DNA from 2 places in the Exiguobacterium sp. s102 genome. Region 2 is predicted to be linked to the other one. Evidence: a T-box and tRNA genes for the amino acid it is inferred to sense, from the RefSeq annotation. Region 2 holds a T-box; the other holds one or more tRNA genes.
The links. A T-box is a leader RNA that pairs with one kind of tRNA and senses whether it is charged. The one in region 2 lies ahead of ileS (isoleucine--tRNA ligase), so its partner is inferred to be a tRNA-Ile.

Region 1: it encodes a tRNA-Ile, which carries the amino acid that the T-box ahead of ileS (isoleucine--tRNA ligase) is inferred to sense. The anticodon was not compared.

Annotation. Positions count from the first base shown of each region.
Region 1 is NZ_JACSML010000002.1:202,563-219,393, forward strand. It holds gene KNQ02_RS05970 (ABC transporter permease) at 1-396, shown strand, start outside; gene KNQ02_RS05975 (hypothetical protein) at 409-1,506, shown strand; gene KNQ02_RS05980 (EAL domain-containing protein) at 1,660-3,504, shown strand; gene KNQ02_RS05985 (GGDEF domain-containing protein) at 3,517-4,593, opposite strand; gene KNQ02_RS05990 (5' nucleotidase, NT5C type) at 4,721-5,299, opposite strand; gene ispG (flavodoxin-dependent (E)-4-hydroxy-3-methylbut-2-enyl-diphosphate synthase) at 5,393-6,502, opposite strand; gene KNQ02_RS06000 (hypothetical protein) at 6,685-7,158, opposite strand; gene KNQ02_RS06005 (Na/Pi cotransporter family protein) at 7,383-9,023, shown strand; tRNA gene KNQ02_RS06010 (tRNA-Met) at 9,145-9,218, shown strand; tRNA gene KNQ02_RS06015 (tRNA-Ile) at 9,231-9,304, shown strand; gene KNQ02_RS06020 (alpha-amylase) at 9,420-10,880, shown strand; gene KNQ02_RS06025 (superoxide dismutase) at 10,974-11,582, shown strand; gene KNQ02_RS06030 (peptidoglycan D,D-transpeptidase FtsI family protein) at 11,727-13,799, shown strand; gene KNQ02_RS06035 (PstS family phosphate ABC transporter substrate-binding protein) at 14,023-14,967, shown strand; gene pstC (phosphate ABC transporter permease subunit PstC) at 15,063-16,004, shown strand; gene pstA (phosphate ABC transporter permease PstA) at 16,006-16,831, shown strand, end outside.
Region 2 is NZ_JACSML010000001.1:699,612-716,442, reverse strand. It holds gene carB (carbamoyl-phosphate synthase large subunit) at 1-2,794, opposite strand, end outside; gene KNQ02_RS03445 (carbamoyl phosphate synthase small subunit) at 2,787-3,875, opposite strand; gene KNQ02_RS03440 (dihydroorotase) at 3,868-5,139, opposite strand; gene KNQ02_RS03435 (aspartate carbamoyltransferase catalytic subunit) at 5,141-6,055, opposite strand; gene KNQ02_RS03430 (uracil-xanthine permease family protein) at 6,178-7,494, opposite strand; gene pyrR (bifunctional pyr operon transcriptional regulator/uracil phosphoribosyltransferase PyrR) at 7,547-8,077, opposite strand; gene KNQ02_RS03420 (RluA family pseudouridine synthase) at 8,315-9,238, opposite strand; gene lspA (signal peptidase II) at 9,238-9,711, opposite strand; gene ileS (isoleucine--tRNA ligase) at 9,784-12,519, opposite strand; T-box leader at 12,578-12,804, opposite strand; gene KNQ02_RS03405 (DivIVA domain-containing protein) at 12,805-13,326, opposite strand; gene KNQ02_RS03400 (YlmH family RNA-binding protein) at 13,350-14,123, opposite strand; gene KNQ02_RS03395 (YggT family protein) at 14,123-14,395, opposite strand; gene KNQ02_RS03390 (cell division protein SepF) at 14,398-14,892, opposite strand; gene KNQ02_RS03385 (YggS family pyridoxal phosphate-dependent enzyme) at 14,923-15,594, opposite strand; gene pgeF (peptidoglycan editing factor PgeF) at 15,584-16,357, opposite strand; gene ftsZ (cell division protein FtsZ) at 16,438-16,831, opposite strand, start outside.

The sequences.
Region 1 (16,831 bases), on a different contig from region 2:
GCAAGTTACGGTCTGTTTGATTGGTTGTTACCAGAATCACATAAATTACCAACCGGTCTTATTAAAGATGGGAGTCTGTTGCAAGTGTTTTATTCGATGAATATCGAGGATGTCTTCATCTTATTGATGATGTCCTGTGCCGTCATCAATCTGTTGTTTTTCATCGTCCTGATTGAGCGGTCGTTCCGAAAATCACGGGCGATGATCCAGCTGATAGCCGAAGCGATGATTTTAATCCTGCCATTCGGACTCGTGATGTATATCACAGAAGGTCCACTGTCCGGTTTATTGTTAAGAGTAGAATACGTGACGTTGTATCTTGTCTTATTATCAATCGGCTTCTTTTATGTCGGCTTTAGAAGCATTCGCTTAGTCCAAAACAAACTATCCGTTTAAGGGGGGAACATGATGCGACGCTTTCAATACTTAGTAATGTTACTCGTTATATGTCTAGTGAGTTTGACGAGTTATTACGGTTACACGGCAACAATTCAAACGGCAGACTACACTGTCGAGCACATAACAGGAGACGTAAAGGGAACGAACCTTGCGAAACTGCATCTGATTCTGCAGTCGACAGCGAAAGGTAAAAACGTCTATTCCGATGTATCGTTAGATGGGACAGTCAAAAAAAATGGCGACAATTATCTTGAAGGAATATTTGGGAACAGAGAGTTTAACCCGATTCTAAAAACAGACGCCAAGGATTTTTTACGGGCGGATGAAACGCTCAGTGAAGATGACGACTACCTGTACGGGATCCGTACGGCTGAACAAGAACTGGAATTAAAGATGTGGGATAAACAGACGAAACGGCTGACGGAAATGACGCTCCCGTTTCCGTCTACCGTCAAGACAGGGTATGGCACAGGCAGCGTACGCGTCATCGACCGGATGGACAAGACACTTTATATCCAAGTCGATGCGTACAGAAAAAATCACGAGACCAATCAATTGATGCAAGTGGACTATCAACAGAAAAAAATCAAGCCAATCCGACTCGCTTCACCGGCAATCAAAAAGAACGAATTCAGAAACTACTTAACGGCCGGGCCGGATCGCGTCATCTATGTGCAACAATTCATTGATGAAAATAACGATTCGGAAATTCAGGAAACGTATCTTGAAGATGACGGGAAACACGTCCGACCAATCGAGAAGTTAAATAAAACGAATCAATCCTTCGTTGCGATGGGCAACGGCGAACGATTGATCGCTTATAATGAAAATGAAGAAACAAACGAACTGCAATGGACCGTCTATGACACTGCAACGAAGCAAGTGACAAAGGATGCAATCAGGCTTGAAGCGGCGGAGAAAAAGATGGAATCGATTAACGAAGCATTTGCAGACAACCAGTTTTATTTCGTCTCCAAGATGAACGCGTCTGATTATCAAATTCGTGTCGTCGATATCTTGTCAGGGGACGTCATCTATGTCGGACAGATTCGCGATAAAAATCAAGTGAAGTCAAGCGCCATCATCACCAGCTTTTTTGGATATTAAATCAAATCAGACATGTTCAGCTGTGTAAAAACAGAAGAACATGTCTTTTTAAGTAAAAAATTGACACATAACGTAAGACAGGAGTATCATCAAGCGATGTCGAATAAAAAAATGACTACCTCAATGACAATCGGAAATGAAAGGAGGAGACGTATGCCGCTTAGCACGACGACTGATACCACTATCGCACAACAACACTGGATGGGAAATTTTGCGTTGTTCATGATGACAGCAGGAGCTTTGATTTTTTTAGGGACGACGGATGATGTATTACAAAATGCGTATCTTAATCGATCAACGATCATCATACTGCTTTTAGTGATCGGGATAACGACGTTTATCATTAGTCGAAGTCATATCGCGTCAAAATATCAATCGCATCTCCTCTCCATCATGTTACTGATTGTGCCGATCATCTCGATTAATTTGTTACCATATGCTGCCGTCACAGCTTGGGCAAGTTGTTTTTTATTTTTAATGATTGCCTTGATCTCGTACAACCGGATTGTGATGTGGTATACGATTGTCGTCGTACTAGCGACGAATCTGTTTATCATGTTCAATACAACGACGACTCTGGTGGAAATCGACTCTTCAGATCATGTCGCACGGCTCGGGATGGTTACGATTGGAATTTGCATTGCGCTAATCATCAATCATTTACATATACGAAATTTAAGTCAATTGCACTCGCTTGCTAATCAACTTGATGAGGCCGCAAAACGTGATCCGCAAACAGAATTATTGAATATGCGTGGATTAGAAGATTTTTTTGATGATGCTAACCGTCAACATTTACTGCTCATCGGTATTCACCTTGAGAATTATTATGAATTGGCACGCTATTTTGGAGAAGACATACAAGCTCGTGTCTTGTTTGAATGTATCGAACGACTCCAATCATTACTTCCACCTTACTTAGCACTTGTGCGGATTGAAGGAGGGACGCTTGCTGTCGTCATGGAAAAACCTGAAGGTGTTTCCTGTCATGATGAGATGGAGTTACTTAGTCAAAAAATGTCTGCGCCCTATCAGATCGACCTCCATCAAATTTATGTCAATCTGTATATCGTAATTGATGACGGCGATACGTTGCAAAAAAGTTGGATGAAACGAGTTCAACAAGTGAATTCTGCGCTACAAGAATCCGTTCAAAATGATAAAAAAGTCATGTGTATCGATCAAACATGGCGCTGTGAACAAACATTACGTGTCGAAGCTGCGCGCGCCTTATCACTTGCTGAAGTCAATCGAGATTTTTATTTAGTCTATCAGCTACAGTACGATTCGAATCAACAGACCTTTGTTGGACTTGAAGCACTCGTTCGCTGGAAAACGGAGTTGTCTAAAGCGAATCAACCATCCGTCTTCATCCCGATTGCTGAAAAAAGTGACTTAATCATTCGTCTAGGCGAATGGATTTTTGAAGAAGGCTGTAAGACAAGAAAACGATTGATCGGTCTTGTGCCAGAGAATTTTACGGTATCAGTGAATGTGTCACCACGCCAATTGACGAACGAATCGTTCATGCCCTTTATTGAACGGATGCTACTTAAGTATTCGCTTAAACCGCAACAAATCAAAATCGAGATTACGGAAAGTCAGTCGCTCGATTTTGAGAGCCAGCCGATTCTTCGGGCATTACGGCGGATAAAAACACTTGATTTTCCAGTGTCGTTAGATGACTTTGGAACAGGTCATGCCTCTTACCATGTATTGGAACGGTTGTTACCTTTGCGCCAATTAAAAATACCGAAACAGTTCATTGAACAAATTGAAGAATCAGCAAAACGCCAGTCCATCCTTGAATCGATTTTCCAATTGACACGTTCGATGAATGTCGAGTGTATCGTCGAAGGGGTAGAGACAGGAGAAGAAGTTCAAATTGCGAAAGATATTGGGATTCATCTTTTTCAAGGTTACTTTTTTGCAAAACCAGTTTCGCTAACAGATATCATTCTTTTATTAGAAAGCAAAAATAAGGAAGCGATGGATTAAGTCCATGCTTCCTTATTTATCGTATAACATGAACTGGTTACGGCCGTTGTCTTTTGCAGCATAGAGCGCGGTGTCCGCTTGTTTAAAAACGATTCCGGCTGCCTGATTTTTCGCGTAGGCGACACCGGCAGAAACAGTAATCGTCAAGGCGTGGTCTTGCATGACGAACGGTGTATCGGTGACGGATTGAACGAGTTGTCTTGCGAGTCGCGTCGGTGAAACCGTAAATGTATTCGGAATGACGACGATAAACTCTTCGCCACCATAGCGGCCGACCGTGATACTATCCGGGCACTCCTGTGTGAGTAAAACGGAGAAGTGGCGTAATACAGCATCTCCGACAGCATGACCATATTGATCATTGACTGACTTAAAGTGGTCAAGATCGAAGATGATCACACCCCAAGGTGCCTTCGCTTCTACAAGAGCCTGTACTTTTTCCATGATAACGTGACGGTTCGCGAGGCGCGTCAGTTCATCGGTCGAAGCCAAATAGGACTGGTACGCGTAAAGAACGAAGTGTCCTTGTAACATATATGAAAGATGATAAAAAAGAATCGAGGCGCCAATTGTGATTAAGAAATACGGCAAAAAAATCGTCTGCCATGCATGAGGTTGTGAAGGGCCGAGCAACATGCGTAAGAGAACTAAGGTAGAGGCTATCGTCACAATAACAGTGAAGAGTCGCCCTTTATGTTTGATGAGTTGAGCACAGAGGATGATAAGCACGGTAAATCCGGTCAGCATCACTAGAGAATTTTGTAAGGCACTAACGGATTCACCCCCACTGATGAGGACACGATACAGCAGTAAAATAATTCCTGTCGTCACAATGCTGACTGGCCCCCCGTATAGAGCGGATAGAGCGAGCGGCAGCAGTCGTAAATCAATCAATGATCCATTGATTGAGATGGAGTTATGCATCAGTAAAATGCCGGTTAAACCATTTGCTAAACCAAAATACAAGCGCGTTGAACGCTTGGAGTCATACTGGATCGGGAGTCGATTTCGCATCAAATAAAATGTGACAGATAGTATTAAAAATATAATGCATATGTTCGTGAAAAAAATATTCAACGTCGATAACATAAAAAAATCCTTTCAGCTAATAGAAGATGACTCGAGACAAAACGTAACGAATTCATGATAATTGTACGATAACGTAAACGGATTATGTATAAAAAATGGAAAAAAAACAGCCGGATAAGGCTGTTTTTTAACGGATTGGAGCGAATTTATAAATCGTTTGAACGGCTTCATCCCAAGAAGAAACACGAATGATGTTCTCTGGAAGTGCTTTTCGATTGTAAGGAGCATCGAACAAAATAACTGGAATTGACGTATCTTCCGCAATTTGTAACGCATTCTCTAATCGATCCTCCATGAATAAATCGAGTGATAGATCACGTACAACTTGAACCTTGTCATGCGACCCGGTCATGATGAGCGAGTCGAGTGGTAATTCATGGCGCGCAATCCATTCTTCCGTAACCGGTCGAACGATTTCTGAGCGTGCCGTTACGTAGTGCAAATCAAAATGTTGACGTAATTCCCATAAATGTTTTTGGACAAATGCCTGAGGCGTAGATTCTCGATAAATACCGAGCTCATGACCAGACTTGACCATGAATTCCCAAAACTCGATTTGTCCCATATCCGTATACGTATGCAATTCATATTCGGATGCCATTTCGAAGTCAATCGAAGTTCCTAAATACTTGTTCATATAGTTAAAACATGAAGACGGGTGCGTAATCGTCCCATCGATATCGATGCCGATTTTCAATTGGATCACCTGCGTTCCTTAAATTTCTGTCATTAGTATAACATAGTCGAAAAACGGATATGAAAAGAACCCTCTTCAATTAAAAAGAGGGCTCTTCAACAATTAAACTTGGTTGGCTTTCGCCGCTTCTTTTTCAGCTTCTTTTTCAAGAACGATTGCATCGATTTCTTTTTTCAATTCTTCGACCATCGTCGCTTCAGGTACTTTACGGATAATTTCTCCGTGGCGGAACAGAAGCCCTTCGTTACGTGCTCCGGCAATTCCGATATCCGCTTCACGTGCTTCACCAGGACCGTTGACGGCACAGCCGAGTACAGCAACTTTGATGTTGACTTGAATCTTATCGATATAATCCTCGATTTCTGCCGCAATCGCCATCAAGTCGATTTCAATCCGACCGCATGTTGGGCAAGAAATCAATGTTGCTGCGTTTGCTGCGAGACCAAATGATTTCAAGACTTCTTTTGCGACTTTCACTTCTTCGACCGGATCAGCTGATAGTGAGACACGGACCGTGTTCCCGATACCGCGTGAAAGAATCGCACCAAGACCAGCAGCGGATTTTAATGAACCAGTACGTAAAGGACCTGACTCTGTAATACCGACATGAAGTGGGTAGTCAAATGATTCAGATGCTAACTGATAAGCTTCAAGCGCAAGCTGAACGTCAGATGCTTTAAGCGAAACAATGATGTCATGGAAGTCAAGGTCTTCAAGAATCTTAATGTGGTGTAAGGCACTTTCGACCATACCACGTGCTGTTGGGTATCCGTATTTCTCAAGAATGTGTTTCTCGAGTGAACCAGCGTTGACACCAATCCGGATTGGAATATTTTTAGCTTTTGCAGCTGTGACGACCGCTTCAACTTTTTCGCGACGACCGATGTTACCCGGGTTGATCCGGATTTTGTCGACTCCTGCTTCGATTGCCATGAGCGCAAGTTTATAGTTGAAATGAATGTCGACGACAAGCGGAATGTTGATTCGGCTTTTGATTTCAGCGAGCGCAAGTGCGTCACGTTCTTCTGGACAAGCAACGCGGACGATTTGGCATCCGGCTTCTTCAAGTCGTAAGATTTCAGCGACAGTCGCTTCGACGTCGTGTGTTTTTGTTGTTGTCATACTTTGAATGATGACTTCATTATTTCCACCAATGACAAGGTCCCCAACACGAACGGGACGAGTCTTAGAGCGATGGACCATTTTCGGCATATCGAAAATCTCCTTTTGTGGCATAGCGCCATATTGTGTAAGTTTACCTTCTCTATCATATCGAACTATTCCCTAAAAATCGAGAAACAAGAACGAAATTCGAACATTTACAATTCTTTAATAGAAATAAGCAACTGTCAATCCGCCGGTAGACGGAGCTGAGACGAAGAAGTAAGGCAGAATCACGACTTTGGACGAGTATTTTTTTTTCGCTTCCGCGCTGAGAAAACGGGCAGTAAAGAATAAATGAAGTGACCGACTAATAGGAGCGTTACCCCAAGTGCTGTGAATCCGAGCTGATAACAGAGGACACCGACTGGAAAGCTCCATAAGTTAGCAGCAACCGTATACGGAAAAACTTGCCGGTACGCCCATGGTCTTTTGAGTATCCAATCAATCAACCAACGATTCAAATATGACATCAATAGAAGAAACAGTAAAAGCGCGATGGCGACGAAAATGAAATGGAGCATAAACCAGACGATGAATGGAACCGTTTTGATGATAAATATACTATCGATGACTGTCGTCCAAAATGAAATCCACGCTAATCCACAAAAATAAAGGGAGACATCGGCAAGGCGAGTCTTTAAAAAAGATCGGTTTGGAACTAAGGTGGTTTGTAAATAATTAATAAATTGTCTTAAAAAAATCATGATAACACTCTTTTCTCTGTTTCATAACAGTGGTGTAGTGAGTTTGGGAACGCTTGTAATAAAGGGTTTTCTCTGTTTTGGTACAGGTTAATAAAACCTTAACATTCAAATGTTGATAAAACTATTTACAAGTTCAACGGACCTTTACATAATAGGAGAGGTTGAAACAATAAAATCTTAACAAAAAATCAATCCCACTTTTTTAGATATGAGGAGATGAAACGATGAATTATGATTTGCAGGAAATGATTTTCACTTTTATTGGTGGACTCGGTATTTTCCTATTCGGTATTAAGTATATGGGAGATGGGCTCCAAAAAACAGCAGGGGACCGACTTCGTTACATTTTAGACAAATACACATCGAACCCGTTACTCGGAATTCTTGCCGGTATTGTCGTCACGGTCTTGATTCAATCATCGTCAGGTACGACCGTTATCGTCGTTGGACTCGTCAGCGCGGGTCTGATGAATTTACGTCAAGCAATCGGTGTTGTCATGGGGGCGAATATCGGAACGACGATCACGGCCTTCATCATCGGCTTTAACGTCAAGGAAGCAGCCCTTCCTGCAATCGCGCTTGGTGCGTTTCTCATCTTCTTCTTCAATAAAGAACGGATTCAATACATCGGACAAATCTTCTTCGGTTTCGGTGCCTTGTTCTATGGTTTGACATTGATGGGTGACGGCATGAAACCACTTCAATCAAGTGAGTGGTTCCGTGAACTGACGATTTCGATGTCAGACAATCCGTTACTCGGTGTGTTCGTCGGGACGGTCTTTACGTTCCTTGTCCAGTCGTCCTCTGCGACGATTGGTATTTTGCAGGAGTTATACTCTGGTGGCATGATTGATATCAAAGCAGCTCTCCCGATTTTATTCGGGGATAATATCGGAACAACGATCACGGCAGTACTCGCAGCACTCGGTGCATCGATTGCCGCAAAACGGACAGCAGCAGCACACGTCATCTTCAATATCGTCGGTACGATTATTTTCTTAGTCGCCTTACCTTTGTTCTCGACGTTCATCGCTTGGATCACAGGTGTACTCAATCTTGAACCGAAAATGCAAATTGCCTTTGCACATGGTACGTTCAATGTCGTCAACACATTGATTCAATGTTGGTTCATCGCACAAATCGCATGGCTTGTTAAAAAGGTCGTTCCGGGAACAGACACGACAGTCGATTCAAAACCACGTCATTTGGATCAAAACATCTTGAATCAATCGTCTTCACTTGCGCTTAACCAAGCAAAAATGGAAGTCTTACGGATGGGTGAGTTCTCGAAAGAAGCACTCGGTAAAGCACATCGCTACACGCAATCCCATGATAAAAAAGATGTTTCTGACGCTGGTCAGATTGAATATGCAATCAACCATTTGAACACGGAAGTCACGAACTACCTTGTCAAAGTGGCGGCGAACGATCTTTCTGAACGTGAATCGAATGACCATTCGCTCTTAATGCATGCGGTCAATGACTTCGAACGGATTGGTGATCATGTCGAAAACGTAATCGAACTCGTTGACTTCCAAATCGTCAACCGGATTGAATTTACGCCAAAAGCGAAAAAAGAGTTGGATGAAATGTACGTTCTAACACAAAAAATCGTCGATACGGCAATCAAAGCAGTTGAACGTGATGATGTTTCGTTAGCACGCCAAGTCCTTGAATTAGAAGGGAAACTCGATTCACTCGAGCGTTCATTCCGTAAACACCACGTCTTACGCGTCAATGCCGGGGAGTGTACAGGTCAAGCGGGTATGATTTTTGTTGATCTGTTATCGAACCTCGAACGGATTGGCGATCACGCCGTCAATATTACAGATTTAGTACTCGAACAACGTTCGGGAACGGCTTGAATGAAATGAATATAAGCGGGAGGGACTTCTGTAAAGAAGTCTCTCTTTATTTTTGTGAAATAATTTATTGACATTTTAGATGCTTTCCATTAATCTAATTGTAGTTGTTTTAATTCATTATGGCGGTGTAGCTCAGCTGGCTAGAGCGTACGGTTCATACCCGTGAGGTCGTGGGTTCGACTCCCTCCGCCGCTACTATTTACTTAAGGACCCTTAGCTCAGCTGGTTAGAGCTGACGGCTCATAACCGTCCGGTCGCAGGTTCGAGTCCTGCAGGGTCCATTTAAGAAACGCACACTCCTGTTTAGGGGTGTGCGTTTATTTTTGTTCGCTTGGGGAATATTAAAGATATTGTAATAATATTCATACTATAGTAATTGAGGGAGAGCGAAGAGAGATGGAACGTAACCATACAATGATGCAGTTTTTCGAGTGGCATGTAGAAAATGATGGGAAGCATTGGCAACGTTTAAAAGAGAGAGCGCCGGAGCTTCGTGCTGCAGGCATCACATCTGTTTGGATTCCACCAGCTTCTAAGGGGCAATCAGATGAAGACACAGGGTATGGGATATACGATGTTTATGATTTAGGTGAGTTCGATCAAAAAGGAACGGTTCGGACGAAATACGGGACGAAAGACGAACTACTTGAAGCAATTCAAGTGGCACATGAAAATGATATCGCTGTTTATGCCGATGTCGTCATGAACCATAAGGCGGCAGCAGATGAACTGGAGACGATTAATGTCGTCGAAGTTAACCCAGAAGATCGGTCGAAAGAAATTTCAGAAGAATTCGAAATCGATGCATGGACAAAATTTACTTTCCCAGGACGTGACGGGAAGTATTCTGATTTTGTTTGGAATCATGAATTCTTTAACGGAACGGATTTTGATGCGCGAGAAGAAAGAACCGGCGTCTTCAAAATTTCCGGAAAAAATAAAGACTGGAACAACCAAGTCGATAGCGAATTCGGGAACTATGATTACTTGATGTTTGCGAACATCGATTACAATCATCCTGAAGTCCGCAAGGAAATGATCGACTGGGGGCATTGGTTCAAGGATACACTCGATTGCCAAGGATTCCGACTCGATGCAATCAAGCATATCAATTACGAATTCGTCAATGAATTCGCGAAATCAATGATGGGTGAAAATCCAGAAGATTTTTATATGGTCGGTGAATTTTGGAAATCTGACTTAGATGATTGTCGTCACTTCTTAGATAGCGTCGACTATACAATTGATTTATTCGATGTTCCGCTTCATTATAAGTTCCACGAAGCATCAGAACAGGGGAAAAAATTTGATTTGACGATGCTCTTCGCAGATACACTTGTTGAGTCGCATCCGACGAATGCTGTTACATTCGTTGACAACCATGATTCGCAACCAGGCGAATCGCTTGAGTCGTGGGTCGATGATTGGTTTAAACAACATGCTTACGCATCCGTTCTCCTTCGTAAAGACGGTTATCCGTGTGTCTTTTACGGCGATTATTACGGTGTACAAGGACCACATCCAGTCGAAGGTAAAAAAGAGATGATCGATGCATTGCTGTACGCCCGCTACCATAAAGCATACGGGAAACAAGAAGATTATCTCGATGATCCACACTGTGTCGGTTGGGTCCGTCACGGAGTCGAAGAGTTCCCGAACTCGGGTTGTGCCGTACTATTGTCAAATGCAGACATGTGTGAAAAACGGATGTTCGTCGGAGAAGATCGTGCTGGTGAAGAATGGTTCGATTACACAAATCACCAAGATGAGCCTGTCGTCATCGATGAAGAAGGATTTGGTGTTTTCCCTGTTCCGGGTGGTGGTGTCTCTGTATTCGCACCACGCGATGAACAATAAAATGTAAGGGTCATTACTTGCGTTATACCCGTCATTTTTGCTAGTCTTAAAAGGTATTGAAGTTCCGAAAATAGGATAAAGGGGGACATGAAAATGTCAAAATTTGAATTACCAGAACTCGGCTACGCTTATGATGCGCTTGAGCCACATATCGATGCTCGTACGATGGAGATTCACCACTCGAAACACCATAATGCTTACGTCACGAACGTCAACGCGGCGCTCGAAGGCTCGGAACACGAAGGGAAATCATTAGAAGAGTTGCTTCAAAACCTTGATGCGCTTCCTGCTGACATTCAAACAGCAGTTCGCAACAACGGTGGCGGTCATTGGAACCACTCATTCTTCTGGAAATTGCTTAAAAAGAACGACGGTGCTGCACCATCAGGCGAACTCGCTTCAGCAATCGATGAAGCATTCGGTTCATTCGATGCATTCAAAGATGCTTTCGCTAAAGCAGCTACAACACGCTTTGGATCTGGTTGGGCATGGCTCATCGTCGAAGGTGGCAAACTTGCTGTCGTTTCGACACCGAACCAAGATACACCAGTCATGGAAGGTAAAACGCCAATTCTCGGACTTGATGTTTGGGAGCATGCATATTACCTGAACTACCAAAACCGTCGTCCGGATTACATCAATGCATTCTTCGATGTCATTGATTGGGATCACGTTGCCAAGCTTTACGCTGACGCAAAATAATCATTTTTAAATGCTAGAACCGTGTCCCCGGTAAGAGGGCACGGTTCTTTTTTTAATGCGGAAAATGATGGGATAGGTTGTTATGGATTGTTTCCTTCTATATAATGAACAAAGATGACTTTTTGAACGATAGGGGAGTACGCCATGGCGAAACGAATCACGGTAAGAGGAAGACGGCGTAACCACTTGCCGCTTCGATTAAATTTAATGTTCTTTGTTGTTTTTTTATTATTTGCGATTTTGATTTTCCGACTTGGTGTCGTCCAAATTGTCAATGGTGAAAAAATCTCACGAGAAGTTCAAAAAACAGAGATGATCGCTTCAAAGTATGAAGTACCACGCGGGAAAATTTATGACCGCGATGGACGATTGCTCGTCGATACGATTTCAAAATATTCAATTGTCTACCGACGCTCGCAAAATACAAAGGTCGATGAGCGGATTGAAACAGCTTCACGTCTCGCTGCCATCATCAATTTACCGAAAGATGATTGGAAGGTAACGGAACGTGACTTAAAAGATTACTGGATCGCGACCAATACAGAAGAGTCGAAACGTCGTTTTGATGCTGTCATGAAAGAAAAGTATCCGACATTGGAAGAACGAAAAAAGTTATCGATTGCTGAAGAGAATCAAGTCATGCTCGATACAATTACAGAGAAAGATATTGATTATGATGATAAAACAATGGAAATCGTCGCAATCAAACACAATATGGAAGTCGGGTATGCGCTTGATCCACAACTTGTCAAGCTTGGTGCGACGGCAAAAGAGATGGCGATCATTGACGAAAATCTCGAAGACCTGAAAGGTGTTTCTGTGGAACCGTTCTATGAACGATCTTATCCATATGAAGGAACGCTCCGGAACATTTTCGGAAAGTACTCGAAGATTCCTGCTGAGCAACAAGCGGAATACAAGGCAAAAGGGTACAGTTTGAACGATCGGGTCGGAACATCGTTTTTAGAACAACAATATGAAGATTTACTGCGCGGTAAACCGGCATATGATGTGTATGAGACGTTTAACGGCGAACCAGTTGGTGAGCCGAACCGCGAAGAAGGAGAGTCTGGAAAAGACCTCGTTCTGACGGTTGACGCGGAATACAACAAACAGGTCGATCAAATCCTCCAACAAGCGATCAAGATGGGTCGCGGCATGGGAAGCGGCTATCTTAAAGAAGGTTATGCGGTCGTGATGAACCCGCAAACGGGTGAAGTTTTAGCGATGTCGGGACAAAAACTCGATACGGCGACGAATAAATTCAGTGACGTCGCAATCAATAATGTTCTGACCTCACTCCAAATCGGATCGACGATTAAAGGGGCGACGGTTGCAATGGGACTTGAAGAAGGCGTCATTCGTCAAAATGAAGTCATCAATGATGCGCCGATTACAATCGGTGGGACGAAGAAGGCTTCTTACGTCAACATGGGGCCGATTACGGATTTGACGGCGCTCGAACGCTCGTCAAACGTATATATGTTCAACATCGCAATGCGGATGGCAAATTATCCGAGTAATGGGATTGCAGGGGCGAGCGTCGATGCTGCTGCAGCCATCATGCAAAACTATTACAGCCAGTTCGGGCTCGGCGTGACGACTGGGATTGATTTACCGTACGAAGCGAAAGGTGTGCAAGGGACACCGGACCGCGTCACGCTCTTGATGGACCGTGTCATCGGGCAATATGACGCGTTCACTCCGTTACAAGTCGCGCAGTATATCTCAACACTCGCGAACGGCGGCTATCGTGTTCAACCACATTTTTTAAAAGAAGTGCTCGCATCGAATTCAATTGAAGAAGAAACAAAACAAGTCGAGTATAGCTTCGAAACAAATTACTTGAACCGAATCGAAGTCAGCCAAGACAACATTGATCACGTCCGTGAAGGATTACATCGAGTCGTCAAAGGAGAGCGCGGGACTTCTAAAGTAATTGCGCTGACAGGAATCGATGCGGCGGCTAAGACAGGTACGGCACAGGTAAGCGTATATGGTGAAGACGGGATTGCATTACGTGACAGCAGTGGTCAGCCGGTTCGTTCATTAAACTCGAACCTTGTCGGTTGGGCGCCGTATGATAATCCAGAGATTGCTTGGGCCGTGTTCCTTCCATATATGGAGCAGGAAACGGTCAACTCGAAAATTGGGCATGATTTAGTGAAGGCGTACTTCAATGTAAAAGATATTCCGTGGCAGACTAAGCCAAATTAACTAGAAGAGCGAAGGTGAGGAAACTCATCTTCGTTTTTTTATTTGGATTGACCTTTTTTTATAATGTATTTTGAATTGTAAACTGCAAAAAACAAGCCTTTACAATTCTTTTACGTTGGATTCATTTCGTTTTAATAGTTCATCCGTATTATAAGTCTTGTAAGGGAAACGGATAAAAAGTCGTATTGGTATAAGCGACATACTTCGAGGAGGAAATTTAATCATGTCTTGGATGAAAAAAACAGCACTTATCACAACAGTAGCTTCAATCGCAGTAGTCGGTGCAGCATGCGGAAATGACGAAGGAAGCTCTTCGAGTTCGTCGGATCTTTCAGGAAAGATTGCAATTGATGGATCGTCAACAGTTTTTCCAATCATGGAAGCAGTCGGAGAAGAATATTCGATTGAACAGCCAGATGTAAACGTAACGGTCGGTGTGTCTGGGACAGGTGGCGGATTTAAACGCTTCGTCGTCGGTGAAACAGATCTTTCGAACGCTTCACGTGAAATCAAAGAAGAAGAAGCAGCAGAAGCAGAAAAAAATGGAATTGAATATACACGAATGGCACTAGCGCTTGACGGATTAACAGTTGCAGTAAGTAAAGAAAACACATGGGTCAAGGAATTGACGATTGACCAGCTCAATAAAATGTGGCAGGATCCGAACGTCAAAACATGGAAAGATGTCGATTCATCTTACCCAGCAGAACCAATCAAATTCTTCAGCCCTGGTAAAGACTCAGGTACATTCGATTACTTCAATGAGGAAGTAATGGATGAAAAAGATATGCGTAAAGACGTCCAGCTTTCTGAAGATGATAACGTCCTCGTTAAAGGTGTCGAAGGAACAAAAGGCGCAATCGGCTACTTTGGTTATGCGTACTATGCTGAAAACAAAGATAAGTTAAAAGAAGTACCGTTATCGGCTGAAGGAAAAGATGCTGTTGATCCAACACCAGAAACAATCAACGATCTTTCATATCCGTTATCACGTGAAATCTACACGTATGTAAACAACAAATCACTCACTGATAAAAAACAAGTCGCTGACTTCGTGAAATTTACGAATGAAAATGCCGGTGATTTAGCGGAAGAAGTCGGTTACGTCAAAATGAAGCAAGAGCGTTATGACGAAAATGCAAAAGCAATCGAAGATGCAATGAAATAAACATCCGAATAGGAGGGTGACTTAAAAAGGGGGGAATCTCTCCCTTTTTAAGTCCCGTTCTTATGTAGGAATGATGAAGTAGGGAGCGAAGAAGGATGAATTCATCATCAAAAAACTCGGTTCGCGAGCTGATTCAACAGAACCGAAAACAAAAATTCAGTATGAAAAACATCATGGAACGAATTATGCCAATCATCTTATTTTTATGTGCGTTTGCTTCGGTCGTTACGACCATTGGCATCATTCTCACGTTAGTCATCGAAACGGAACATTTCTTTGAAGTCGTCTCAATCAAAGAATTTTTCGGTAGTACGAGCTGGTACCCGTTGAACTCGGTTCCAGAGTACGGAATCTGGCCGCTCGTCGTCGGAACACTTGAGATTACCGTGATTGCGATGCTAGTTGCCGTGCCGATCGGACTCACATCTGCTATTTATTTAAGTGAGTATGCGTCAGAGCGCGCACGTCGTGTGTTAAAACCAATTCTTGAAGTCTTAGCAGGTGTCCCGACAATCGTCTTCGGTTTCTTCGCGTTGACGTTCGTTACACCTCTACTCGTAAAGTTAATTCCCGGTCTTGCGATTTACAACGCACTCAGCCCAGGGATTGTCGTCGGAATCATGATCATCCCGATGATTGCCTCGATTTCTGAGGATGCGATGAGTTCTGTCCCGAAAAAAATCCGTGACGGTGCACTCGCACTTGGTTCGACACGCCTTGAAGTGGCTTTAAAAGTCGTAGTTCCGGCAGCACTTTCAGGTATCATCGCGTCGATCGTCCTAGGGATGTCTCGTGCGATTGGTGAAACAATGATTGTGACGATTGCCGGGGGATCAAATCCTACTGCAACCGTCAATCCGCTTGAACCTGTCCAAACGATGACAGCTTATATCGTTCAAGTCGCGCTTGGTGATGCGGGATATGGAACCGTTGAATATTATAGTATCTACGCTGTCGGTACGCTGTTGTTCGTCTTTACACTTGTGATGAACCTCCTCGCGAACTGGATTACGCGTCGTTTCAGAGAGGAGTATTAAGATGGCCTTACCAGAAAAACAACCTGTACAAAAAAAGTTCATTGATCCAGTTGCAGTAAAAAAATCAATCAGTCAGCGTCTTGTCGTCAACAATGTGACGAAAGTGATTTTCTTGATTGGTCTCCTATTTGGTCTCGTCGTTCTTGGTATTCTTCTTGTCGGCGTACTCCGTGATGGTGCTGCATGGTTATCGCTTGATTTCCTTCAGAATGGCCCATCACGACGTCCAGAACGCGCTGGAATCTATCCTGCACTGATGGGTACGATCTTCCTAATGCTTTTAATCGTTCCAATGATTTTCATCATGGGTGTCGGAGCTGCGATTTATTTAGAGGAATACGCGAAAAAAGGGCGGATGACATCGTTCATCGAAGTCAACATCTCGAACTTGGCAGGCGTACCTTCAATCGTTTTCGGTTTGCTCGGTTTAACATTCTTTGTCCGGAATATGGGCTTCGGTTCAACATTGATCGCTGGAGCGTTGACGCTCGCGTTAATGAGCTTACCGGTCGTCATCGTATCGTCGCAAGAGGCGATTCGTTCCGTGCCGCAAGCGATGCGTCATGCTTCACTGGCACTTGGTGCCTCGAAATGGCAGACGACGTTCAAAGTCGTTTTACCGGCGTCACTTCCAGGTGTCATTACGGGAATCATCTTAGCTGTCTCACGTGCGATCGGTGAAACAGCACCGCTTATCATGGTCGGAGCAGCCATCTTCATCGCCCGTGCACCAGAAGGGATCTTTTCAGAGTTTACGGCGTTGCCGATTCAAATTTATAACTGGACAAGCCGTCCGCAAGCTGATTTCCAAGGTCTTGCTGCAGCAG
Region 2 (16,831 bases):
TCGCCATTCCGGAAGCGAGTAACCCTTTATACAGTGCTTTCTCGAGCGTCCGGTCCGTTCCGATGACTTCACCGGTCGACTTCATTTCCGGTCCGAGTGACGGATCCACTTCCTTCAGTTTCGCGAATGAGAAGACCGGTACTTTGACGGACACGAGCTTCTCTTCCGGCAGGAGACCGCTTGTCAGTCCGTAAGACGCGAGTGTCTCACCTAAGATGACGTTCGTCGCGAGACGTGCGACCGGTAATCCCGTTACTTTTGAGATGAACGGTACAGTCCGACTCGCCCGCGGGTTGACTTCAAGCACATAGAGTTCCCCGTCAGCGAAGACGAACTGGATGTTGAGCAATCCTTTGATGCGGAATGCTTTTGCGATACGCGTCGTGTAATCAACGATTTGATCTTTGATTGCTTGCGCGACACGTTGCGGGGGATACACCCCGATCGAGTCCCCGGAGTGTACTCCCGCGCGTTCGATGTGCTCCATGATACCCGGGATGACGACATCTTCACCGTCGCAAATCGCATCCACTTCAAGCTCCATTCCCGTCAAGTAACGGTCGACGAGGACCGGTCGTTCCGGCGAGGCGATGACGGCATGTTTCATGTAATGTTCGAGCTCTTGTTGCCCGTAGACGATTTCCATTGCACGTCCACCGAGGACATAAGACGGACGGACGAGGACAGGATAGCCGAGACCCGCTGCCGCTGCCGTCGCTTCTTCGACCGTGACCGCTGTTTTTCCGGGCGGTTGTGGAATCTCAAGTTTTGTCAAAGCGGCTTCGAATTGTTTCCGGTCTTCTGCCATATCAAGATCTTCTAACGCCGTTCCGAGAATCTTGACCCCTTCGTCAGCGAGCGACTCAGCTAAGTTGATGGCGGTTTGCCCGCCGAACTGGACGATGACGCCGATCGGTTGTTCATTTCGGATGACTTCGAGAACATCTTCCGTCGTCAGTGGTTCAAAGTAGAGCCGGTCCGAAATCGAGAAGTCCGTCGAGACCGTTTCCGGGTTATTGTTGACGATGATCGCTTCATAACCCGCTTCGCGAATCGCTTGAATCGAGTGGACCGTCGCATAATCGAATTCGACCCCTTGTCCAATCCGGATCGGCCCGGAACCGAGTACGAGAATCGACGGGCGTGTCGTCGGTGCCGCTTCATTTTCGACTTCATACGTCCCGTAGTAATACGGTGTATCGGAAGCGAACTCTGCTGCACACGTATCGACCATCTTGTAGACGGGATGAATCTGTTCTTGATTTCGCGTATGACGAATCACGGTCTCACTTTTCTTCGTGATCCGGCCAATCATCGCATCGCTGAAGCCGTAACGTTTTGCGTGTAATAAACGCTCGCGTGTCAGCTCTTCGCGTGCCAACTCCTGTTCAATCCGGAAGATATGGTGTAACTTCTCTAAAAACAGCCGGTCGATGCTGGTCCATTCGTGAATTTGTTCGACCGAATAACCCCGCTCCATTCCCGCGTAAAGGGCGAATAGCCGTTCATCCGTTGCTTTGACGATGTACTGGTTGAGTGTCACTTCATCCATGTCGAGAAAACGGTCCATCCGGAGATCCGACATCCCGATTTCGAGCGAGCGGACTGCCTTCAGCAAGGCTTCTTCCATCGTCCGTCCCATCGCCATGACTTCACCTGTCGCCTTCATTTGCGTCCCGAGCGTCCGGTCTGCCGATTCGAACTTATCAAACGGCCAGCGCGGAATCTTCGCGACGACATAGTCGAGTGCCGGTTCAAACGAGGCAAAACTCGTTTCCGTGATCGGGTTCTTCAGTTCCGATAAGGCATAACCGACAGCAATTTTTGCCGCAAGTTTTGCAATCGGGTAGCCTGTCGCCTTCGACGCCAAGGCCGACGAGCGCGAAACGCGCGGGTTCACTTCGATGACATAGTAGTCGAAACTATGCGGATCAAGTGCAAACTGGATGTTACATCCGCCTTCGATGCCAAGGGCACGGATGATGTCGAGTGAAACATTTCGCATCATTTGATAATCGCGGTCGGACAGTGTCTGGGTTGGTGCAAAGACAATCGAGTCGCCCGTATGGACGCCGACCGGGTCAAAGTTTTCCATCGCACAGACGATGATCGCTTGGTTCGTCGCGTCACGCATGACTTCGAACTCAACTTCTTTCATCCCGGCAATTGATTTCTCGAGCAATACTTGGTTCGCCGGACTCGCTTTGATACCGCCCTCGACGATTCGGACGAACTCGTCCATCGTCTCAGCAATCCCGCCGCCTGTACCACCGAGTGTGTAAGCCGGTCGAATGATGATCGGCAGACCGATTTTCGCGCAAAATTGTTCCGCTTCTTCTACTGTATGAACGATTTCACTCTCCGGGACACCGTGTCCCAGTCTGAACATCAATTTTCTGAACAAATCACGATCTTCTGCCTCTTCAATCGCGGACAGTTTCGTTCCGAGCAGTTCGACACCATATTCAGCCAAAACGCCGAGTCGGTCGAGTTCGACCGCTAGATTCAATCCAGTCTGCCCACCGAGTGTCGCAAGCAAGGCATCCGGACGTTCCTTGCGGATGATCCGGGACACGAACTCCGCTTGGAGCGGTTCGATGTAAACCCGGTCCGCGACAGTCGGGTCTGTCATGATCGTTGCGGGGTTCGAGTTCACGAGGATGACTTCGTAACCTTCTTCCTTGAGTGCTTGGCACGCTTGGGTTCCGGCATAATCAAACTCTGCTGCTTGTCCGATGACGATTGGACCTGATCCGATAACGAGAATCTTCTGGATATCTTGACGTTTAGGCATGAGTGACCTCCTGTTGGTTCGTGATTTCTGTTAAAAACTGATCGAATAAATCATTGGCGTCCATTGGACCGGGTGATGCTTCCGGATGATATTGAACAGAGAAGACAGGTTCCGTCCGGTGTCTGACACCTTCGACCGTCCCATCATTGATGGCGACGTGTGTGACGATTAACTCGAATCCCTTCAATGACTGTTCGTCGACGGCGTAGCCATGATTTTGTGAGGTGATGCTGACGTGACCGGTTTGAAGATCTTGAACCGGGTGATTGGCACCGCGATGACCGAACGGTAACTTGAACGTATCGGCGCCGTGCGCAAGCGCAATCAATTGATGACCGAGACAAATGCCGAAGATGACGATTTTCCCTGTCAGCTCTTGAATCAATGGAATCGCTGTTGGAACGTCTTTCGGATTCCCGGGACCGTTCGATAACATCATGCCGTCCGGTTTATAACGTAAGACTTCCTTCGCCGTAACATTGTACGGTACGACGACTACTTCGCAACCGCGGCGGACGAGTTCACGGACGATGCCGAGCTTTGCACCAAAGTCGACGAGGACAATCCGCGGACCGGCACCCGGGATGATGTACGCCCGTTCCGTCGAAGCACGTTTCACCTGATCCGTTGCGAGCGGCATGTTGTGCAAACGGTCTAATTGGTCGGCGAGATTAAATTCACCATCGACGAGCAATCCGCGCATGACGCCTTTTGATCGTAAGTGGCGCGTCAGTTGACGTGTATCGACGCCGGTTAAGCCCGGAATATCGAATTCTTCTAAGGCCTCTGCTAACGACGATTGGGAGCGGAAGTTCGACGGAGTATGGCAGACTTCACGGACGATGAGTGCTTTCGCAAGTGGTCGCGTCGTTTCGTAATCTTCCCGGTTGATGCCATAGTTCCCGATCAAGGGATTCGTCAAGACGATCATCTGGTCACAATAGGATGGATCAGATAACATTTCCTGGTATCCCGTCATCCCTGTCTGGAAGACGACCTCCCCCATCGTGACGCGTGTTGCGCCAAATGCTGTCCCTTCGAACGTCATACCATCTTCTAAAATGAGTGTCCGTTTAGACATGTGCCGTTTCCCCCTTGAATACGATTTTTCCACCGACGAGTGTCATGACCGGGTATCCTGTCAGTAACCGTCCCGCGAACGGTGTATTTTTTCCTTTTGAATAAAAGCGTTCTGGTTCAACCGGTCGGACGGTCTCTAAATCAAGCAACACGAGATCTGCCGGTGCCCCGACTTCCAAGCGACCATACGGTAAGTCGAACAAGGCGGCCGGCTTGCGTGTCAAGGCATCGACTAAGTCGCTTAGCGTCATCTGGTTCGTTTGAACAAGTTTCGTATAAAGTAGTGGAAAGGCTGTCTCGAAGCCCGTAATTCCAAATGGTGCCCGCTCGATGCCGAGCGCTTTTTCATCGGCTGCGTGCGGCGCATGATCCGTTGCGATACAATCAATCGTGCCGTCGCGTAACCCTTCGAGCAGTGCCGCCCGGTCTGCCTTACTCCGAAGGGGCGGATTCATTTTAAAGTTCGGATCCTGCCCCTCGATGTCATCTTCCGTCAGGACGAGATGGTGCGGTGTCACTTCTGCCGTGACACGGATTCCTGCCCGTTTGGCGTCACGAATGACCCGGACTGATTCTTTTGTCGAGACATGACAGACATGATAATGGCAGCCGGTCGCTTCTGCGATTAAGACGTCGCGCGCGATGTGGATACTTTCCGCTAGTGACGGAATCCCCTGCAGTCCTTCCCGTTCACTATACGCACCTTCATGGACACAGCCGGCTTTCAACGTATCGTCCTCACAATGGGCGACGACCGCCTTCCCGAGTTTCGCTGCGCGTCGCATCGCTTCCCGCATGACGGCGGCACTTTGAACGCCAACGCCGTCATCTGTAAACGCAAAGACATCCGTTAATTCTTCAAACGCGACGAGTTCCTGTCCTAGCTGATTTTTTGAAATCGCCGCATAAGGCAAAACCCGGACAGACGCCGTTTCTTCGATTTTCTTGAACAAGGCGTCTAACGTCTCGCGGTCATCCGGAACAGGACGCGTATTCGGCATCGGACAGATTGTCGTGAATCCGCCGGCTGCGGCTGCGGCCGTACCTGTTGCAATCGTTTCTTTATGTTCGCCACCCGGTTCGCGGAGATGGACATGAATATCGACGAAGCCTGGTGCTAACAAGCGGTTACTTGCATCGATGACTTGCTCGTCCGCCCGCGGCGCAGCATCGAGATCCGTAATCAAGCCATCCTCGATGCGAATGCTTGATTGTTGCAATTGTCCGTTTTGATACCATGTTGCGTGATCGATACGTAGTGTCATATTAAATCTCTCCTTCAGTTGAGTTAGGATGAAACGCACGTTCTAAAATCGCCATTCGGGCGAACACACCATTTTTCATCTGCTCGAAGATTCGTGACTGGGTATGTTCGACCAGTTCGTCCGCAATCTCGATCCCGCGATTGACGGGTGCCGGGTGTAAGATGATTGCTTCCGGTCGAATCCGCCGCATCCGGTCGAGTGTCAAACCATATTGTTCGTGATACGTTTCTTCGAGCTCCATCGCCTGATTGTGCCGTTCCTGTTGAACCCGGAGTAACATGATGATGTCACTTTGCTCGAGTGCCTCGTCAATCGGGACATAGGCAATCCCCATCGTCTCGTCAAACCATTCCGGTGGACCGGAACCGATGACGGTCGCCCCGAGCCGCTGCAACACGTCCGCGTTCGACCGGGCGACCCGGCTGTGTCGCAGGTCCCCACAGATGACAACCGTTTTGCCGTGAATATGACCGAATTCGGCAAACATCGTCATTAAATCGAGTAAAGACTGGGACGGATGTTGACCACTCCCATCGCCCGCGTTGATGACCGGAATCGTCAACTGTTCAATCAGCGCGTGGTAATAACCTGTCTCGTGATGGCGGATGACAAGTGCTTCGACCCCGAGTGCTTCAAGTGTTTTACATGTATCAAGTAACGTTTCTCCTTTTTGGACGGATGATGTCGTCGTCTCAAACGGCAGGACATGCATTCCTAAGCGATGTTCCGCCATCTCGAATGAACAGCGTGTCCGTGTCGAATTTTCAAAGAACAGGTTGGCGATCGTTTTATTCGCAAAGGTATTTGACGGTTGTCCATGTTTCAATTCAAGCGCCCGCTCAATCAACTGCTCGATTTCTAGAATCGAGAGCTGGTCGAGACTGACGAAATCGGGACTCACTGGTTGGGTTTTCATCTCGTTCACTCCTTTTTCGGCCGCAAAAAAGCGCACCTTCTGATGTGAAGGTGCGCTGAAGAAAGCAGATGAACATCTGCGATCTACAAGGGCCTCCACTTTATCGTCCTCTCGGGAACGTCTTAAAAGTCGTTAGCTGCTCGTTTCGGTTGTAAAGGTGTTTCTTCGATGTCGACTTCTTCCTGTGCCGCCTTCGGTAAAATCAAGTTCAAGACAACTCCGAGGATGGTGGCGAGCGCCATTCCTTCTAACGAGAAGTTCCCCACTTTCAAAGCTGCACCGCCGATGCCGATGACCAAGATGACCGCCGTGATCGTCAAGTTTCGTTTATCTGCTAAATCGACCTTACTTTCGACGATCGTCCGGAGACCGTTCGAGGCGATGACCCCGAACAAGAGGATGCTGATGCCGCCCATGACGGGTGTCGGAATCGTTTTAATGAAGCCTTCGACGTATCCAAGGAATCCGAAGCTGATTGCAAGTAATGCTGCGCCACCAAGGACAAACACGCTGTAGACACGCGTAATCGCCATGACACCGTTATTTTCGCCGTATGTCGTGACAGGTGGTCCACCGAGCATCGAAGCGACTGCCTTGGCAATCCCGTCTCCAAGCACTGTCCGGTGCATTCCCGGATCAAGGAGCGTCTCGCGCCCAATGATGCGGGAAGTGACCTTTTGTTCACCGATATGTTCCGTCAACGTGACGAGTGTGACCGGGACGATCAAGGCGAGTGCTGCCCAGTTCAAGGTCGGTGAATAGTCGAGGAACGGAATCGTAAAGTCAGGTAGATGGAAGAATGTTGCTTCGCGCAGTGGTGCAAAATCAACGATCCCGCTAATTGCTGCGACGAGGTATCCGGCGAGAATACCGAACAAAATCGGCACCGTACTCCACATGCCTTTAAAGTACGTCATCGCGAGGAGCGTAACAGCGAGCGTCGTCAAGGCGACGAAGAAGAACAAGCCGTTATATGTGCCATCCGCTCCGTTCATTGCCATGCTGACAGCCGTTGGGGCAAGCGATAGACCGATGACCATGATGACTGGACCGATGACGACCGGCGGAAGCAGTTTCATCAACCAGGAGACACCTGTGTACATGATGATTAAGGAGACAAGTCCGTAGACAAGTCCAGCGACCATCCCGCCGACAAGTGCATCTTCGACACCCCAGCGTTCGCTGACGGCGATGATTGGGACGATGTAGGCAAAACTAGAACCAAGGTATGTGGGGACTTTGAAACGGGTGACGGCGAGGAAAATCAACGTGCCGACTCCGCTCGCGACGAGTGCGACAGATGTGTTTAATCCCGTAAGTAACGGAACGAGCACGGTCGCACCAAACATCGCGAAGACATGTTGGAGGCTGAGCATCAGCCATTGAAGAGGATGTTTCGGTAATTCACGGACTTCAAGAATTGCTTTATGTTTTGACATGAGAGCATCTCCCTTTCTGGTCTCTCTGGACCACGTTAAAGGTATTTTTGATTTAACGTTTAATGAATACTTGATCAGCATCGTCGACTTCTGATAAGGCGACGACGACTTGTTCTTCGCGTGACGTCGGAACGTTCTTGCCGATGAAATCTGGTCGAATCGGGAGTTCCCGGTGACCTCGGTCAACAAGGACAGCTAACTGAATCATGCTTGGTCGACCATGATCGACGAGTGCGTCCATTGCCGCGCGGACCGTCCGTCCCGTGTACAGGACATCATCGACGAGCACAACGATTTTTCCTGTGACGTCTTCCGGCATCTCGGACCCTTTGATTTCCGGCTCGAGGCTTTTTTTCGAGAGATCATCGCGGTACATCGAGATGTCGACGACACCAAGTAACACGGCTTTTCCTTCAATCTCTTCAATCCGCCGGGCAAGGCGTCTCGCAAGTGTTTCGCCCCGCGTCTTGATACCGACGATCATCAATTCTTCAATCCCTTTGTTGCGCTCGATGATTTCATGGGCGATTCGTGTTAAGGCACGACTGATTGCCGCTTCATCTAAAATGATGGCTGGTTTCATGGCTTCTCCTTTCATAAAAAAACCTCCTGCTTAATCGGCAGGAGGTTGTTGAAGACAGATGTGTACATAGCAAAGCCATGTGTTTACACGCGTTACGGTGTCTCCCTTTCGTAGCCTCTCCGGACTCGATTAAAGGTGTTCTAATTTTGTAGGATCGTCACGCGGACGACCGATTTGGTGAGGCTGATGTCTCGCATCGCTCTCTAGGTGTTACTCTACCGTTTTATTAGAAAAACGTCAAGACTCTAATTCAAGTTTTTTCAACTGACTGATCTCAAACGTCATCTCTTCCGGGAGTGGTGCTTCGAACGTCAACCATTCGCCGGTCCGTGGATGTTCAAATCCGAGAACCGCTGCGTGGAGTGCTTGACCATTCATCTTCATCGTCTTCCGCGGTCCATATTTCGGGTCACCTGCGAGCGGGAATCCGATATAGCGCATGTGGACACGAATTTGGTGAGTCCGTCCTGTTTCGAGTTTACACTCAACGACCGTAAAGCCTTCATACCGATCGAGGACACGGAAATGCGTGACCGCTGCTTTTGAGTTTTTGTCCGTGACCGTCATCCGTTGACGGTCATTTTTATCACGGCCGACCGGTGCTTCAATCGTTCCGAGTTCATGGGGAATCTCGCCATGGACAAGCGCGATATAAAGACGTTCCGTCGTCTTATCTTTTAATTGTTGCGCAAGCGATTCATGGGCTAAATCATTTTTAGCGACCATCAAGAGACCTGATGTATCTTTATCGATCCGGTGAACGATCCCTGGTCGTTTGACCCCATTGATGCCTGAGAGGTCTTGGCAGTGATGAAGCAACGCATTAACGAGTGTTCCTGACACGTGTCCTGCTGCCGGGTGGACGACCATGCCTTTTGGTTTATTGATGACGATGACATCGCTGTCTTCGTAAACGACATCTAGCGGAATGTCTTCCGGTAAGATTTCGAGTTCGACGGCTTCCGGGATATGCACGGTGATGCTTTCCGTTCCCGTCATCTTATAGTTCGGTTTCACGATGCGTCCGTCTACTTCGACGTGCCCCGCCTTTAACCAGTCTTGCACTTGCGAACGCGACCACTCTTGTTGTTCAGCCAACCATTTATCGATTCGCCCTGTCGCGCCTTTTGCTTCGACCGTCCATACTTGTTGTTCATTCATTAATCAATCGTTCCCTTCTTCGTCAAACGCTCTTCGAACATGACGCTAATCAGCATCAAAATCACTCCAAATGTCAAGCAGACGTCTGCGACATTAAAGATCGGAAAATTATAGCCGAACGGATAAAAGTGTAAGAAATCAACGACTTCCCCACGCGCCATCCGGTCAATAAAATTTCCGATCGCTCCACTCAGTAGTAAAGCGACACTCCAAGCAAATACTTTGTTTTTTGTTCCTTCTTTGTACAGAAAATAAATCAGACCAACAACGACGAGAACCGTCACGATGAAGAAGAAGCCGAATTTTCCTTCAAGCATTCCCCATGCCGCTCCACGGTTGCGGTATGAATTGAGATAAAAGAAATTTGGAATGACTTCAATCGCTTGACCAATCGTCATCTGCTGAACGACGATCCATTTCGTCAATTGATCCACTCCTACGAGTAAAGCAGCAATCACTAAGTAAAGCCACATCCTGTTTTCCCCCACATCAAAAATAATGAGGGGTAGCTACGAAGTCGCAGTAGCCGCCCCTCCCCTTATTCATTATAAAGAATTGACGACCGCAGTACAACGAGGACAAAGTGTCGGATGAGCCGGATCTTGACCAAGTTCAGTCGAATATGTCCAGCAACGTTCACATTTCTCGCCGTCCGCTTTCAAAACAGTGATTGCTGTCGTCTCATAGTTACGTTCTGCCGAGTCGACAAAATCGATGTGTGAGACTTGAAGCAGTTGTTCAAGATGGTCGATTGTCGCAAGCAAGTTCTTCGTCGCTTCGTTCGGTGCGAGCTCGAGTTTGGCTTCGAGCGTTTTCCCGACGAGCTTCTCTGCCCGTGCTTCTTCAAGCGCCTTCAAGACATCATCGCGGAAGACGAGGAACGCGTTCCATTTCGCGATCAGTGCAAGTCCTTCTTCCGATACGTCGACTGCTTCCGGTAAATCCGTCAAGAAGATACTTGCCGTCTCGACACCAGGAACGAATTCCCATGCTTCGTCTGCCGTATGCGGTAAGACAGGTGCCATCAATTGTAACAATGTCACGACGGTATCATACATGACCGTTTGAACGGCACGACGCGCCGGTGCATCTGCTTGTTCGATATACAAGATGTCTTTCGTGTAGTCGAGGTAGAACGAAGACAGGTCAAGGACACAGAAGTTATGCAACAGTTGGTAAACTGCCATGAAATCATACGCATCATAGGCTTTTTTGACTTTACCGACTAATTGATCGAGCTTCGTCCGCATGAAACGGTCTGCTTCCGGTAAATCTTCAAACGCAACACGATGTGCCGTGTGATCGAATTGATCCAAGTTCCCGAGCAGGAAACGGACCGTGTTCCGGATTTTACGGTATGATTCTGAAACTTGTTTAAAGTTGTCCATCGATGCCCGGACATCTGACTGATAATCGACTGACGCAACCCACAGACGAAGAATCTCAGCACCGAATTGTTGCATGATTTGGATTGGGGCAATCGTATTCCCGATTGACTTCGACATCTTCCGTCCTTGACCGTCTAATACGAAACCATGACTGACGACTGCTTTATACGGTGCTTTTCCCGTTGTCGCAACAGCTGTCGAAAGCGACGAGTTGAACCAGCCACGGTATTGGTCTGAACCTTCGAGGTAAAGATCAGCCGGACGCTCTAGTTCTGGACGCGTCGCCAGCACACCGGCATGTGACGAGCCGGAATCGAACCAGACATCCATGATGTCTGTTTCTTTTTTGAACTGACCATTCGGACTTGCCGGGTGCGTAAAGCCTTCCGGCAATAAGTCGATTGCTTCGCGTTCATACCAGACGTTCGAACCGTGCTCTGCGAACAAGTTCGCGATATGGTCGATTGTTTCCGGTGTAACAATTTCTGTTCCGTCTTCTGCATAGAAGATTGGAAGGGGCACGCCCCATGCACGTTGACGCGAGATGACCCAGTCGCCACGATCTTTAAACATGTTGTGAAGACGTGTTTCTCCCCATGCCGGTACCCACTGCACATCTTTGATTTCGTCAAGGATTTCCGCACGGAAGTCTTTAATCGACGCGAACCATTGTGGTGTTGCCCGGAAGATGACCGGTTTTTTCGTCCGCCAGTCGTGCGGATACGAGTGTTTGATGAACGATAGTTTCAACAATGCGCCCGCTTTTTCTAACGCAAGACCGACTTCTTTATTCGCATCTTCATAGAACATGCCTTCGAATCCTGGTGCTTCCGCCGTCATGACCCCTTTATCATCGACCGGGCAGAGGACATCGAGTCCGTATGCTTGTCCGATGCGATAGTCATCTTCCCCGTGTCCAGGTGCCGTATGCACGACGCCGGTCGCTTCCGCCGTAACATGATCACCGAGCATGACGAGTGATTCACGGTCATAGAGCGGGTGTTTGGCTTTCATGTATTCGAAATCTGCTCCATTGAAGACACGACCGACTGTCGCGTCTTCCCATCCGAGTGCCTCGATGACTTCAGGAACAAGCGCCTCTGCGACGATATAACCTTTTCCTTCGTACTCGATCCGGGCATACGTGAGTTCCGCACTGACAGAGATTCCGAGGTTTGCAGGAATCGTCCACGGCGTCGTCGTCCAGATGACGAAGTGATCGGTTGGCTCTAAGATGTTATTTCCTTCTAAGACAGGGAACGCAACATAGATGGCAGCAGAACGTTTATCATGGTATTCGATTTCGGCTTCTGCCAGTGCTGACTCAGAAGAAGGTGACCAGTAGACTGGTTTTTTTCCTTTATAGATATAGCCTTTGTTCGCCATGTCACCGAAGAGGCGAATTTGCGCCGCTTCAAATTCCGGTTGGAGCGTGATGTATGGATTATCATAATCACCGAGAACACCTAAACGCTTAAACTGTTCACGCTGATGATCGACTTGTTCGAGCGCATATTTCGCACACAACTCACGGAACTCAGCGACCGACATCGTCTTCCGATCGACACCTGATTTTTGGAGCGCTGTTTCAATCGGTAAACCGTGTGTATCCCAACCCGGTACGTACGGTGAACGGAAACCATTCATCGATTTGTAACGGACGACGATATCTTTTAAGACTTTGTTTAATCCGTGCCCCATGTGAATATCACCGTTTGCGTATGGTGGTCCATCATGAAGGATGAAGGTTGGTTTCCCAGCATTTTTTTCTTGAACTGCTTGATATAAGTTCATCTCGTTCCAACGTGCCTGCATGTCCGGCTCACGTTTCGGCAAGTTACCTCGCATTAGAAATTCAGTTTTCATCATCAGTAATGTATCTTTGTACTCCATCTGGCATTCCCTCACTTCTTTTAATTTAACATACAAAAAAAGCCAAACACATCCCTGGTATAGGGACGAGCTTGGCTTGAACTCGCGGTACCACCCTACTAGTAGTTCAACCGTACGAACTACCACTTAAGAGCCCGATAACGGGGGCGAATCGGTGCGACTTACTTAATGGTTCAGTCTCACACTCGAAGGGGATATCCATTCTCACTTACTGTTCGGGCTCACACCAGTCCCCGATTCGCTTGCAGCAGTCTGATTAAGACGTGTCCTTGTCATTGATTTAAGTTATATGACATCGTCGTCATTATACGCAACTGCCGGAATCTCGTCAAGCGCACCACGGGTCGAACTATCAAACGCGTCCCAATCATGGCTTGCCAATAACTCCATCTGCGCATCGATCAAGACTTTAAAACGATTACGGTACAATTCGATTTTCTTACGCATCTGTTCGACTTCAAAGTCTGTCCGTTGCGCTCGACGCTGTGCGGAATCTTGCAGTTGTTCCGCTTCACGCTCGGCTTGTTTTAAAATCAAGCTTGCTTCTTTCGTCGCATTGGCCTTGACTTCTTCTCCTGCTTCTTGGGCAACGATGATTGACTTGTTTAACGTCTCTTCCATCGAACTGAAGTAATCGACACGCGATTGCATGTTTTGAATCACTTCTTGCTGTTGACGGTTTTCCCGCAACAACATTTCAAAATCCTTGATGACTTGATCAAGAAATTCGTTGACCTCATCCTCGTCATAGCCGCGAAACTTACGTGTAAATTCCTTATTATGAATATCAAGTGGCGTCAATGGCATGATGAAATCCTCCTCAGCATTTTTTAACCTTTTAATAATCCGTACTGTAATTTAATCCGGTCGCGTTTCGTCGACCCTAAAATAGCCGTCAATTTGACGCGGCCTGTTCCACGGAGCGAAAGCAAATCGCCTTCTTCAAGCATGAAGCTTGGATCTTCGACGATTTTATAATTCACTTTACTTTCCCCTTGTTTAATCAAACTCTGTGCTTTTTGTCTCGAAAAACCAAGCACTTCGCTGACGACAGTATCAAAGCGGAGCGAACTGACGAATCCAAGTTCTTCTTGCCATTCCTGTTCTTTGATCTTCAATTGGTCTTCTAGTTCGACGCGAGATAAACGAATTTTCGTTTTCCCTGCCCGCTCGACGTTGACTTCGATATAAGAAGCAACGTCTTCTGCGACTGCGAACTGAACGACTTGATCTTGAATGACGACGTCACCGAACTTGCCGCGTTTCAGACCGACGTTTAAGAGCGTACCTGTTACTTGTCGATGCGATAGTTCAACGAATTTTGTAGGATAATGAATACGATAGATGGCAATATCAAAGTCGCTCGCATCAAGTTCGTAGTAATCAGGCGCAATTAGTGCCCGCTGTCGCTCTGCCCCTTCGAAACCGCCCTCAAAAAAGAGGGCACATTTCGTTCCGACGAGTTCGCGTGTGATTTGCTGTTCGCGTGGGTCAAGAAAATCTGTCAGTTTAAACGTATAGGTCGCTTCGACATGATCGATCCAGTTTAAGACAAGATCGACGAACTCCCGCTCATGTCCGCGATAGTGATCATAGACGCTCATTAGAAGAAGATTGCTCGAATGCCTGACTGTGCTAAGTTCAACACTAAAAAGGCAACGATTGGTGAGATGTCAAGCATACCTCCGATGGGCGGGATGATCCGTCGGAAAGGCGCGAGGAACGGTTCGACTAACATCGCTAATACTTGTCCGAATCTTGACTCTCGTGCGTTTGGGAACCATGAAAGTAAAATATAAGCAATCATGACATAGCTATAATATTGAAGTAACGTGCTCAATGTACGCCCAATCGCGTACATAACTTGTGAATCCATGTTTACCACCCCTTATGATTGATATCATCTTCTCCAAGTAGATTTGAAATACTACCCGCGAGCTCGACGTTGTTCGGCACACAGAGGAGCGTGTTTTGACTGATTGTCGTAATCGTACCATCGAGTGCAAAGACGACGCCTGAAAGAAAATTAATCATTTGCCGTGATTGATCTTTTGACATGCGTTGCATATTAACGATGACCGCACGATTTTGACGGAGATGCTCCCCAATTTCTTGTGCTTCATTGAAGACACGCGGCTCACTTAAAATGACTTGTGATTTTGCTTTTTTCGTATGAATCGGAACGATATTCGATTGACGCACAGGGTCCTCCTTTTGAGTAACACTCGGGGTAGATTCCTCGTAGTACTCTTCATACTCTTGCTCTGCAGTACCTCTACCTTTATTTATTGTAGCATCATTTTCATATTCAAGTTCGTCTAAATCGTCTGTGTTCCCAAGAAACAGATGTTGCATTTTCGATTTGAATCCCATTTCGATTCTCCTTTCAACTTCTTCTACGTTTTATGATTGGACGAGGACCGTTCCGATTCTGACGTGTGTCGCCCCTTCTTCAATCGCAATTTCATAATCAGACGACATCCCCATCGATAATTCCGTACAGGGAGCGTAAGACAGGTTTCGTGCTGCTACTTCGTCTCGTAAGACGCGTAAAGCGCGGAAAACGGACCGCACTTCCTCTTGATTTTCTGTCAATGGTGCCATCGTCATGAGTCCAATCACACGAACTTTTGGATATTGACCGATTTCATGTAGAAAGGAATGGATGTCTTCTGCGGAAATACCTTGTTTCGAAGCTTCACCCGAGACATTGACTTGAACAAAACAATCGATAGGACGTTTTGCACGTTTATTGATTTCTTCCGCTAAATGCAAACGATCGAGTGAGTGAAGCACATCGATTTGATCGATGATTTGACGTACTTTTCGCGACTGCAGTGTCCCGATGAAGTGCCACTCACAGGCTTCACGCCCAAGTGCTGCTTGTTTTTCTGACAAACCCTCCGGACGATTTTCACCTAGCGCCGTTATACCTGCTTCTAACAGCTCAGAGGCAACTTGACTTGAAACTGATTTCGTCACGCCAATCAGTTGTACCTGCTTTTTTTGAAAACTCTTTTCACTCGCTTGTTGCATCTTTTGTTGGACAAGTTGAACATTTTCATTAATCGACATGTAATGACTCCTTTACGATCAAGCTCGCGAAACGACCTTGGTGGTCCCCATGACGGTAAGAGAAATAGTCATCTGCTTGGCAGTGCGTACAAATTCCTGCATCAATGATGTCACCTAATCCACTTCGCTCTGCTAATGCAGCATTCGTCTGCTGAAGCGAAAGCATCGCTTTTCCGTTTTCTTTTATTGTGTAGGGCGTATCTTCAAGACCAAGCCCGTCAATCGCTTCAAGGACGGGTTGGTCGACCTCATAACAACATTCACGAATCGAGGGTCCGATGACCATTTGAATCGAGGAACGGTCTGCCCCCGCCGCTTCCATTCGGGCGACAGTCGCTTCAACGATATTCGCGACTGTTCCACGCCATCCGGCATGCGTATTCGCAATAATTCCTGTCGTCGGATCACAAAACACGAGCGGTACACAATCCGCGAATAACATGGCGAGTAATACATTTGCATCCGTCGTCACCAATCCATCTGTACCCTCGATCGTTGTTCCATAATCCAGTGCGCCTCGTCCAGAATCTAGCGTCGTCACTTGTTCGACATGGTTCCCGTGAACCTGTTCTGCCCAAACTGAATTTTCGAGCGATAAATCAAGTTGACGGGCGATGACTTGCCGGTTTTGAATGACACCATCGCGATCGTCATTGACATGCAATCCAAGATTGCCAATACCATGCGGCGCTGAAAATTTTGTAGTGAATGCCGCACGCACTGTACCGGTCGGTGTATCCCACTTTATCCATTGACCAAACATCATTTCACATCCCTTTCAAAAAAGAGGTGCCGCTTACGCGACACCTCTTTGTCTAGCAGTCGTGTCTTGGAAAAAATCGATTAACGATTGTTCCGACGAAGGAATGATGGAATGTCCATCGTTTCTTCAACATCTGACCCTTTTGCTGGTTCTGGATTCGAGCTGACAGGTGTCTCTTCGACTTGTGGTTTCGGCTCCTCAGTCGCAGCAGGAGTTGGAGTCGCCTGCTTTTTCTTGAGTAAGTTTTTCATCATTTCTTGAGCAGATGGAATCTCGAAATCGAGTGGCTCGTTTTCGAATTCTGTTGCGATGACGGTAACGATGATTTCATCTTCTAAGTTATCGTTGATAACAGAACCGAAAATCAAGTTTACTTCTTCATCTGCTGCACTTTGAACGATTTGAGCAGCTTCCGTTACTTCATATAGACTGAGGTTCGCACTACCTGTGATGTTCATTAAGACACCTTTTGCA